Regions from separate parts of the Streptomyces sp. NPDC058240 genome, predicted to be linked through region 1. Evidence: riboswitches for the same ligand, from Rfam matches in the RefSeq annotation. Region 1 holds a riboswitch; each other region holds the start of a gene.
What was found. Region 1 has a riboswitch for cobalamin ahead of ACFVX4_RS24065 (ribonucleoside-diphosphate reductase subunit alpha). Riboswitches for the same ligand answer to the same signal wherever they lie in the genome.
Positions count from the first base shown of each region.

Region 2: it holds a riboswitch for cobalamin, as region 1 does, so the genes downstream of both, cobN (cobaltochelatase subunit CobN) here and ACFVX4_RS24065 (ribonucleoside-diphosphate reductase subunit alpha) in region 1, are expected to answer to the same signal.
Region 3: it holds a riboswitch for cobalamin, as region 1 does, so the genes downstream of both, ACFVX4_RS32960 (FecCD family ABC transporter permease) here and ACFVX4_RS24065 (ribonucleoside-diphosphate reductase subunit alpha) in region 1, are expected to answer to the same signal.

Region 1 is NZ_JBHVWT010000016.1:60,581-63,848, forward strand. It holds gene ACFVX4_RS24065 (ribonucleoside-diphosphate reductase subunit alpha) at 1-2,214, opposite strand, end outside; cobalamin riboswitch at 2,354-2,485, opposite strand; gene mctP (monocarboxylate uptake permease MctP) at 2,813-3,268, opposite strand, start outside.
Region 2 is NZ_JBHVWT010000036.1:23,691-26,958, reverse strand. It holds gene ACFVX4_RS32915 (precorrin-8X methylmutase) at 1-132, opposite strand, end outside; gene cobG (precorrin-3B synthase) at 196-1,515, opposite strand; adenosylcobalamin (AdoCbl) riboswitch at 1,616-1,696, shown strand; gene cobN (cobaltochelatase subunit CobN) at 1,783-3,268, shown strand, end outside.
Region 3 is NZ_JBHVWT010000036.1:35,088-38,355, reverse strand. It holds gene ACFVX4_RS32970 (hypothetical protein) at 1-575, shown strand, start outside; gene ACFVX4_RS32965 (hypothetical protein) at 658-936, opposite strand; cobalamin riboswitch at 988-1,147, shown strand; gene ACFVX4_RS32960 (FecCD family ABC transporter permease) at 1,249-2,358, shown strand; gene ACFVX4_RS32955 (ABC transporter ATP-binding protein) at 2,358-3,143, shown strand; gene ACFVX4_RS32950 (ABC transporter substrate-binding protein) at 3,159-3,268, shown strand, end outside.

The DNA.
Region 1 (3,268 bases):
CGAGGAGAGCTTGCCGATCGTCGGCGTCTCCAGGAACAGGTTCAGCGACTGGCTCTGGTCCAGGAACGGCGTACGGGCCGCCGCCATGTCGATCAGACCGCGCTGCGGGATCTCCCACGCCGTGCGGTACAGCGCCCGCACGTCCTCCGGGATCCAGGCGAAGCCCTGCACCGAGCCGCTGGCCTCGCGCAGCGCCTCACGGGTCCGCGCGTCCCACACCCCGAGCTGCTTCAGCTCATTCACCAGGTACGCGTTGACCTGGAGGAACTCACCGCTGAGCGTCTCGCGCTTGAAGAGGTTGGAGACCTGCGGCTCGATGCACTCGTAGACCCCCGCGATCGAGGCGATCGTCGCCGTCGGCGCGATGGCGAGCAGCAGCGAGTTGCGCATCCCGCTCTTCGCGACGCGGGCGCGCAGCGCGTCCCACCGCTCCGGCCAGTTCAGCTCGGTGTCGTAGTGGTCGGGGTGCAGCACACCGCGCGCGGCGCGCGTCTGCGACCAGGCGGGCAGCGGGCCGGACCGCTCGGCCAGCTCGCACGACGCCTCGTACGCGGCGAGCATGATCCGCTCGGAGATCCTCGTGGAGAGCGCGCGGGCCTCGGGGGAGTCGAAGGGCAGCCGCAGCTGGAAGAAGACGTCCTGGAGACCCATGGCGCCCAGGCCCACCGGGCGCCACTTCGCGTTGGAGCGGCCGGCCTGCTCGGTCGGGTAGAAGTTGATGTCGACGACCCGGTCGAGGAAGGTCACGGCGGTGCGGACGGTGGCGTCCAGCCGCTCCCAGTCGATGTCACCGTCGGCGACGAACGCGCCGAGGTTGACCGAGCCCAGGTTGCAGACCGCCGTCTCGCCGTCGTCGGTGACTTCGAGGATCTCGGTGCACAGGTTCGAGGAGTGGACGACGCTGCCCGGCTCGGCGGTCTGGTTCGCGGTCCGGTTGGAGGCGTCCTTGAACGTCATCCAGCCCTGGCCGGTCTGCGCGAGGGTGCGCATCATCCGGCCGTACAGCTCGCGGGCCGGGATCGACTTGCGGGCCAGCCCCTTCGCCTCGGCGGCCCGGTACGCGGCGTCGAACTCGTCGCCCCACAGGTCGACGAGACCGGGTACGTCGGCGGGCGAGAACAGCGACCAGTCGCCGTCCGCGTCGACCCGGCGCATGAACTCGTCCGGGATCCAGTGCGCCAGGTTGAGGTTGTGCGTACGCCGCTGGTCCTCGCCCGTGTTGTCGCGCAGTTCCAGGAACTCCTCGATGTCCGCGTGCCAGGTCTCCAGGTAGACGGCGGCGGCGCCCTTGCGGCGGCCCCCCTGGTTGACCGCGGCGACGGAGGCGTCGAGCGTCTTCAGGAACGGCACGATGCCGTTGGAGTGTCCGTTGGTGCCACGGATCAGCGAACCGCGGGAGCGGATGCGGGAGTACGACAGACCGATGCCGCCCGCGTGCTTCGAGAGCCGGGCCACCTGGTGGTAGCGGTCGTAGATCGAGTCGAGCTCGTCCAGCGGGGAGTCCAGCAGGTAGCAGGAGGACATCTGCGGGTGCCGGGTGCCGGAGTTGAAGAGCGTGGGGGAGGAGGGGAGGTAGTCGAGCCGGCTCATCAGCCCGTACAGCGCCGCTACTTCGTCCACCGCGCGCTGCGAGTCGTCCTCGGCGAGCCCGGACGCGACCCGCAGCATGAAGTGCTGGGGCGTCTCGATGACCTGGCGGGTGTGCGGGTGGCGCAGCAGATAGCGGCTGTGCAGGGTCCGCAGCCCGAAGTAGCCGAAGCGGTCGTCCGCGCCGTCGGCGAGCGAACGCTCCACCAGCGCGTCCAGCACGGCCGCGTGGCGGGCGACGAACTCGGCGGTACGGTCCGCGATCAGGCCCTCGCGGTGCCCGACGGCGACCGAGGCGGAGAAGGAGACCGCGCCCTGGCCGGCCGCTTCGTCCGCGATGGTGAGGGTCAGGAGCCGGGCGGCGAGCCGGGAGTAGGCGGGGTCCTCGGAGATCAGGCCCGCGGCGGCCTCGGTGGCCAGCGAGCGCAGCTCGGCCTCGTCCGCTCGGGCGCTGCGACCGCGCAGCGCGGCAGCGGCGACCCGGCCGGGGTCGGTGTCGGGCAGATCGGCGGTGAGGTCGGTCAGGGTCCGCAGCAGTGCGGTTCCCGGTCCGTCCTGTGCGGCTGCCTCGGACTCGGCTGCTGCGGACACGGCGACTGAAGCCGGATCGGCTGGCGCGATGGTCACGTGGTGCTCTCCCTCGCTCGGCTCGGGGCCGGCGGGGAACGGGGCAGCCCTACGGGCGCGCACCCGGGGCAGGGCAGCACTCCGCACGGCGTCCACCGGCCCAACCGCGAGGCCCGGACGTCTGGGCATCCGGTTCGGTCGAGCCGGATGCGCTGCCGGCAGGTCATCGGACTGACTCGGGGGTGCACAAAAGCGCACTGAATACACCGTTGCGGGACAGTTCCGGATTCGCACCGGATTCCCCTGCGGCGACAGCGAGGATGAGCATACATGTGGGGGCTGCCCGATGAGGCAGCCCCCACATGTTGTGTCGCACCGACCGGGCGAGGCCCACAGAATGAGCCGTACGGCCCTTTCCCGGGCCGCCGGGCCGGATCACGCCGTCGGCCCGCCGCGCCCCGCTGGAGGAGGCCAGGGCCTCTCGTTCGGACCATGCCGGGCTCGCGTGCCCTGGTGCCGCACCTCGCCGCGTTGTCGTCGGTCGCCGACGCGCCGCGTCGACTCCCTCCTCCGCCTTGCGATGTACGGCACCGGACCCCGCTCCCTGATCCGGCCTGATCCGAACGAGAGGCCCTCGACGGGCCGTTGGCGCCGGTCGTCAGTGACCGCCCGGCGCCCCCGCCGTGGCCGGCGGGAGTTCCGTCTTCACGCCCGGGTCGCCCGCGCCGGCCGTGTAGTCGGACGGGGAGGTCTCGTCGATCCCGGCGGGCGCCTTCACGGCGTTCAGGACGAAGGTGAGCACCACCGTCACCACCACGTTCAGCACGAACGCGGTGAGGCCGATGTAGCCGATCTCGCCGATGCCGGGGATCTCCTTGGAGGACCCGCCGAAGTGCGCCTGGGTCGGGCTGGCGACCCCGTACGCGGCCACCGTCCCGTACACCATGCCGACCGCCCAGCCCGCGAGCAGCGCCCAGCGGTGGAACCAGCGGGTGAACAGGCCGCCGACCAGGGCCGGCATCGTCTGGAGGATCCAGATGCCGCCGAGCAGCTGGAAGTTGATCGCGACCGTCTTGTCCATGGTGAGGACGAAGGCGAGCGCGCCGACCTTGAC
Region 2 (3,268 bases), on a different contig from region 1:
CCCGCAGGCGTGGATCATGCGGACCGCGACCTGGCTCACATCGGCGGGCAGGCCTGCGAGATCCGCCTCTGCACGGATCGTGGCGAAGGACTGGCGATAGATCGCCGGTCCGTCCTTCTCGTACTGGTGCACAGTGCTTTCGCTCTCTTCCTCGGGCGTGCGACGGTCGGGTACAGGGGAGTGGGGCGTACGGGATCAGCCGCGCGCGCGGCGGGCCGCGGCCACCGCGGCGGCGAGCCCACCGGGGCTGTCGGGGACGCTCACGGGGGCGTCCCGTACCTCGCCCCGTACGAGCGAGATCCGGTGTCCGCCGGGGGTGGCGACGACGTCCACCCACTCGCCGCGGGGGTGGCCGCACCGGCGTTCGCACCCGGACCAGTACACCGGAAGCGGGCCCACGGCCCCCACCGCGTCCGCCGCCTGGGCCCGCACATCGGCCAGCGACTTCGCGCAGCCGGGCCGGCCGATACAGGCACCCACCCCGGCCCAGGGGGAGCCGGGTCCGACGACGAGGCCGGTGGCCCCCAGATCGTCCAGCAGCCCCGCGGCCCGCCGCCGCTCCACCCCCGGTACGACGACCCCGCGCCACGGTGTCAGCCGCAACTCACCGCGGCCCCGGTGCCGCGCCGTGTCCGTCAACGACCGCCACTGCGTCGGGTCGACGCGCCCCAGGGGGATGCCGACGGACAGCGCGGCCCCGTCGTGCGGGCCGGTCACGACGCCGGGGGCGGGGCCGTCCGAGCTCCGCGGGCAGGCACGGTCCTCGGTGGAAGTGGTGCCGGTACCCGTCGCCCGCAACCGTCGTACGACCTCGTCGAAGAGGGATCCGGCACCGCCGGGCAGGTCCGACACGCGCCAGGCACCGGTGCCCGACGCCTGATCCAGGAAGGTCCCGGCCGCCAGGAGGGCGGCCTGCGGCGCCTGCGCGCCCGGTATCCGTACTGCGGTCCTGGCCATGCCGATCCGCAGCAGCGCCGTTCCGTCGCCCTGCGCCAGCAATGTCACGTCGCCGCCCAGCGTGTCCACATCGCCACGGCCGTCGTCGAGCACGAACAGGAACCTGCCCGAGAGGCCCGCCGTCCGGTCGCCCGCGCACAACAGCGCGTCCAGCGCGGACAGCCAGGGGCCGACGTCCCGTGCGCCGCGGCCGTCGAGCCCCGAGAGCGGCGACGCCACGATGTTGCGTATCCGCTCGTGGCGCGCGGAGGGCAGCAGCCCCGCCTCGCCCAGCCTGTCGGCCAGTTCGCCTCCGCAGTCCGGGCCCAGCCCGCGCAACTGGACATTGCCGCGCGAAGTGAGATGCAACTCACCATCGCCCAGGCTCCCCGCCAACGCCCCCAGGGCGTCCGCCTGCACCGCGGTCAGCAGACCGCCGGGAACACGGACGCGGGCCAGAGCGCCGTCGTCCGCCCGGTGCAGCCGCAGCGTGCCGGGGCAGGCGTCACCGCGGTCCCGGGGAGACGCGTCTCCCGGCGGTGAAGGCGAAGTGGCAGGTCGGGGCATGGCGGCGAGCATACCGACCATCTGACCAGATCCGTATGTCCTCCATCGGTTGACCGGCCCTTACTATGCCTAGTGACGGGCCATCCGGCACGTCGTCGCCACAGACGGCGACAGGGGAGGAAGTCCGGTGCAAGTCCGGCACGGTCCCGCCACTGTGAGTCCGGCCACGGCCGGGCAAGTCAGGAACTCCCTTCCCCACACGCTCGGATCCGTTCGAGCGGGGAGCTTCATTCCGACACCGCCCGGGGCGTGGACACCCCGAGGAAGGCCCGACGCCGCATGATCCTGCTCCTGTCGACGTCCGACACCGACCTGCTCAGCGCCCGTGCCTCGGAGGGCCCGGTCTCCTACCGCTACGCCAACCCCTCCCGGCTCCCGCTCCAGGACCTGCCACAGCTCCTGGACGGCGTCGACCTGGTCGTCGTGCGCCTCCTCGGCGGGGTACGCGCCTGGCAGGACGGCCTCGACCAGGTGCTCGCCACCGGACGCCCCGTCGTCGTCCTCACCGGCGAACAGGCCCCCGACGCCCAGCTGATGGCCGCCTCGACGGTTCCCATCGGCATCGCCGCCGAGGCCCATGCCTATCTGGCCCACGGCGGGCCCGCCAACCTGGACCAGCTCGCCCGCTTCCTCTCCGACACCGTCCTGCTCACCGGCCACGGCTTCGCGCCGCCCGCCCCGGCACCCTCCTGGGGCCCGCTGGAGCGCACCCCCCGTAGCACCGACGGCCCGGTCGTCGCCGTGCTCTACTACCGCGCCCACCACATGAGCGGCAACACCGCGTTCATCGAGGCCCTGTGCCGTGCCGTCGAGGACGCGGGCGCCCGCGCGCTGCCGCTGTACGTCGCCTCGCTGCGTACCCCCGAGCCCGAACTGATCGAAGCGCTGCGCGCCGCCGACGCGATCGTGACGACCGTCCTCGCCGCGGGCGGCACCCGGCCCGCCGAGGCGTCGGCGGGCGGTGACGACGAGTCCTGGGACGCGGGCGTCCTCAGCGGCCTCGACGTACCCATCCTCCAGGCCCTCTGCCTCACCGGTTCGCGCACCGACTGGGAAGGCAACGACGAGGGAGTCTCCCCGCTCGACGCCGCCAGCCAGATCGCGGTCCCCGAGTTCGACGGCCGCCTGATCACCGTTCCGTTCTCGTTCAAGGAGATCGACGAGGACGGCCTGCCCGCGTACGTCGCCGACACCGAGCGCGCCGCCCGTGTCGCCGGGATCGCCGTGCGCCATGCCCGGCTGCGCCACATCCCGGCCGCCGAGAAGCGGATCGCGCTCGTCCTCTCCGCGTATCCGACCAAGCACTCCCGGATCGGCAACGCGGTCGGCCTCGACACCCCGGCCAGCGCCGTCGCCCTGCTGCGCCGACTCCGCGCCGAGGGATACGACTTCGGTACGGAGGAGGTCCCCGGCCTCGCATCGGGCGACGGCGACGAGCTGATCCGCGCGCTGATCGAGGCGGGCGGCCACGACCAGGAGTGGCTCACCGAGGAGCAGTTGGCCCGCAATCCGGTCCGCATCCCGGCCGCCGACTACCGGCGCTGGTACGCGACCCTCCCGGCCGAGCTCCGCGAAGCCGTCGAGCAGCACTGGGGCCCCGCCCCGGGCGAGATGTTCGTGGACCGGTCGAGCAACCCGGAGGGCGACATCGTCCTTGCGGCCCTGCGCCGCGGCAATCTGCTCATCCTCATCCAGCCGCCGCGCGGCTTCGGCGAGAACCCGATCGCGATCTACCACGACCCCGATCTGCCGCCCTCGCACCACT
Region 3 (3,268 bases), on a different contig from region 1:
ACACCCACCGGGTGGAGGAGGTGTGCTCCCGCCTCGCACCGCACCAGCAGTTCGTCCGCGGCCTGTTCTGCGGCGGCACCCTGTGCGACGAGTCGATGTACTCCCTGCTCGGGATCAGCGACAACGTGTGGAGCAACATCCAGAAGGACCCCGGCCGCCGGCTCGACGCCGACGGCCCCAGCACCGGACACACCTTCCTCGACTTCGGCGACGACGACTTCACCAACGGCCACCCGCACCCGATGATCGACCCCTCCCTGCGCCTGGCATGCCCGGTCCAGGAGGCCGAGGACCCCCAAGTCGCCGTCGTCGTCATGGACTTCGTCCTCGGCTTCGGCGCCCACCAGGACCCGGTCGGCGTCACCCTCCCGGCGATCGGACAGGCCAAGCGGATCGCGGCGGAGGCCGGCCGCCACCTGGAGATCGTCGGCTACGTCCGCGGCACCGACTTCGACACCCCGGCGCTCGACGAGCAGGTCGCGGCCCTGGAGGCCGCGGGAGTGACCGTGACCCGCAGCAGCAACGGGACGGGCGAGTTCGCCCGTGAGATCGCCAGGAAGGCCCGGACCGCATGAGCAGCCCCGTCACTAACCTCTTCGCAGCCGACCTCGACGTCATCAACGTCGGACTGGCGATGTTCGAGGAGGACATCGCCGCTCAGGGCGCGAACGTCACCACGCTCGACTGGACCCCGCCCGGCGGCGGCAACCCGGAGATCGTCGCCGTTCTGGACAGCCTGGAAGCCCCCGCCACCGCGGCGCGCATCGAAGCGGCCAACGCCGAGGCCGTCGAGCGCATCACCGGCTCCCGGCCCATGCTGGTCGGTTTCGGCCGCGCCCTCGACGTCGTCCCCGGAATGACGCCGACCACGATTCTGTACGCGGGCACGCCCATCACCTGGGAGCGCATGGCCGGCGCGATGAAGGGCGCCGTCACCGGAGCCCTCGTCTTCGAGGGCCTGGCCGCACGTGCGCAAACCGGTGCACACCGACCATCCCCCCTGACGGTGCGTCAACCCATTCACGCTAAGCTGCAAGTGCCCCGCGGGGGAAGTCCGGTCGAAATCCGGCGCTGACCCGCAACGGTAGGCGGAGCCCGAGATGTGGCCCCGTAAGCCCGATTACCCGCGGTGGTGAAGGCTCCTGTCAATTCGCCGTGGACTGCGAGTGGTGCTGCGCAGGGCGCTCCGCGTCCGGGCTGCTCCTTTGATCACGTAGGTGCACGGCCCGAGGCGAAAGCGATCCGCCCGTGGCCACCCCCCTCGTCCGTAAGCCTGCCGTGCCCTCGCGCACGGCCCGTGCCGGAGCCGGGCCCGCGCCGCCCCGGCGCGTGTCGCTGTCGCTGCTCCTTCCCGCCCTGTGCGCCGTGCTCCTGGTCTCCCTCGTCTGCGGGGCGGGCATCGGGGCGTCGGGGCTCTCCTGGAGCGAAGTACTGCGTTGTCTGTGGGCCGGGCTGACGGGCGGCCGAATAGCCCCTGACCAGGTGCCCGCGTACACCATCGTCTGGGAACTGCGCTTTCCGCGAGCCGTGCTGGCCGCGGTCGTCGGGGCCGGTCTCTCGGCCATCGGTGTCGCCGTGCAGGCCATGGTCCGCAACGCCCTTGCCGACCCGTTCGTCCTCGGCATCTCCTCGGGCGCGGCGGTCGGTGCCAATGCCGTGCTCATCTTCGGAGCCTTCGGCACGCTGGGTATCTGGGCGCTGTCCACGGCGTCGTTCCTTTCCGCGCTCCTCGCCATGATGCTGGTGTACGCCATCGCACGCACCGCTCGTGGTCTGACCCCGCTGCGGCTCGTCCTGACGGGCACCGCGATGTACTACGGCTTCTCGGCCGTCACCACGTTCATGGTGTTCGCGGCCGAGCGCGGTGAGGCCGCCCGCTCCGCGATGATGTGGATGCTCGGCAGCCTCGGCGGAGCCGACTGGGCCTCCGTACCGATTGCCGCGGGGGCCGTGCTCGGCGGTCTCGCCCACCTCGCCTGGTCGGCGCGTCGGCTGAACGCCCTGGCCATGGGCGACGAGACCGCTGCCGCGCTGGGGGTGGACGCGGGGCGGCTGCGCAAGGAACTGTTCCTGGTCTCCGCGGCCGTCACGGGGGCGGTGGTCGCGGTGAGCGGTGCGATCGGCTTCGTCGGACTGATGGTGCCGCACGCCGTACGGATGCTCGTCGGCGCGGACCACCGCCGACTGCTGGCCGTCGCACCACTGGTGGGTGCTGTCCTGCTGATCTGGGTGGACATCCTCTCCCGCGTGGTGCTCGCGCCCGCCGAACTGCCGGTGGGCGTGCTGACCGCGGTCATCGGCGTGCCGTGCTTCGTACTCCTGATGCGCCGCCGCTCCTACACGTTCGGAGGCGCCTGATGCGGATCGACATCGATGCTCTGACGGTCGAGATCGCCGGCGCACGGCTGGTGGCGGAGGCCACACTGGGAGCGGGGGAGGGGCAGCTCGTCGGTCTGGTCGGGCCCAACGGCAGTGGCAAGTCCACCCTGTTGCGTTGTGTCTACCGGGCTCTGCGTCCCTCGGGCGGCACGGTGCGGCTCGGCGGCGAGGATCTGTACGCCATGAGCGCGCGCGAAAGCGCGCGCCGGCTGGCCGCACTTCCCCAGGAGGCGGCCACCGAATTCGATTTCACGGTTGCCGAGGTCGTGGAGATGGGGCGGCTGCCGCACCAGTCATCGATGGGACGGACCACCGACGAGGACCGGCAGGCGTGCGGGGCCGCGCTGGCGGGAGTGGGCGCCGACCACCTCGCCGACCGCGGCTTCCTCACTCTTTCCGGCGGCGAGAAGCAGCGGGTGCTGATCGCCCGCGCGCTGGCTCAGCAGCCCCGGCTGCTGGTGCTCGACGAGCCGACCAACCATCTCGACATCGCACAGCAGTTGGAAGTGCTGGCGCTGGTGCGCGACAGCGGGCTGACCGTCCTCACCGCGCTGCACGACCTCAACCTCGCCGCACTCCACTGCGATCTGCTCCATGTCATCGACGGCGGACGGATCGTCGCCTCCGGCGCTCCGCACGACGTGCTCACCCCCGACCTGCTGGCCGAGGTCTTCGGCGTACGGGCACACCGCGTCCCGCATCCGGAGACCGGCGCCGTACAGCTGCTCTTCGACCGTCTTCGCCCCGCTCGACCCGATTCCTGAGGAGTCACCGCCGTCATGCACAACCTCGTACGCCCCGCCGCGATCGTGATCGCCGCCGCCCTGGTCCTCACCGGCTGCGGTGCGGAAATGCCCTCTGACCAAGGAGAGAAGGACAGCGCTCGGAA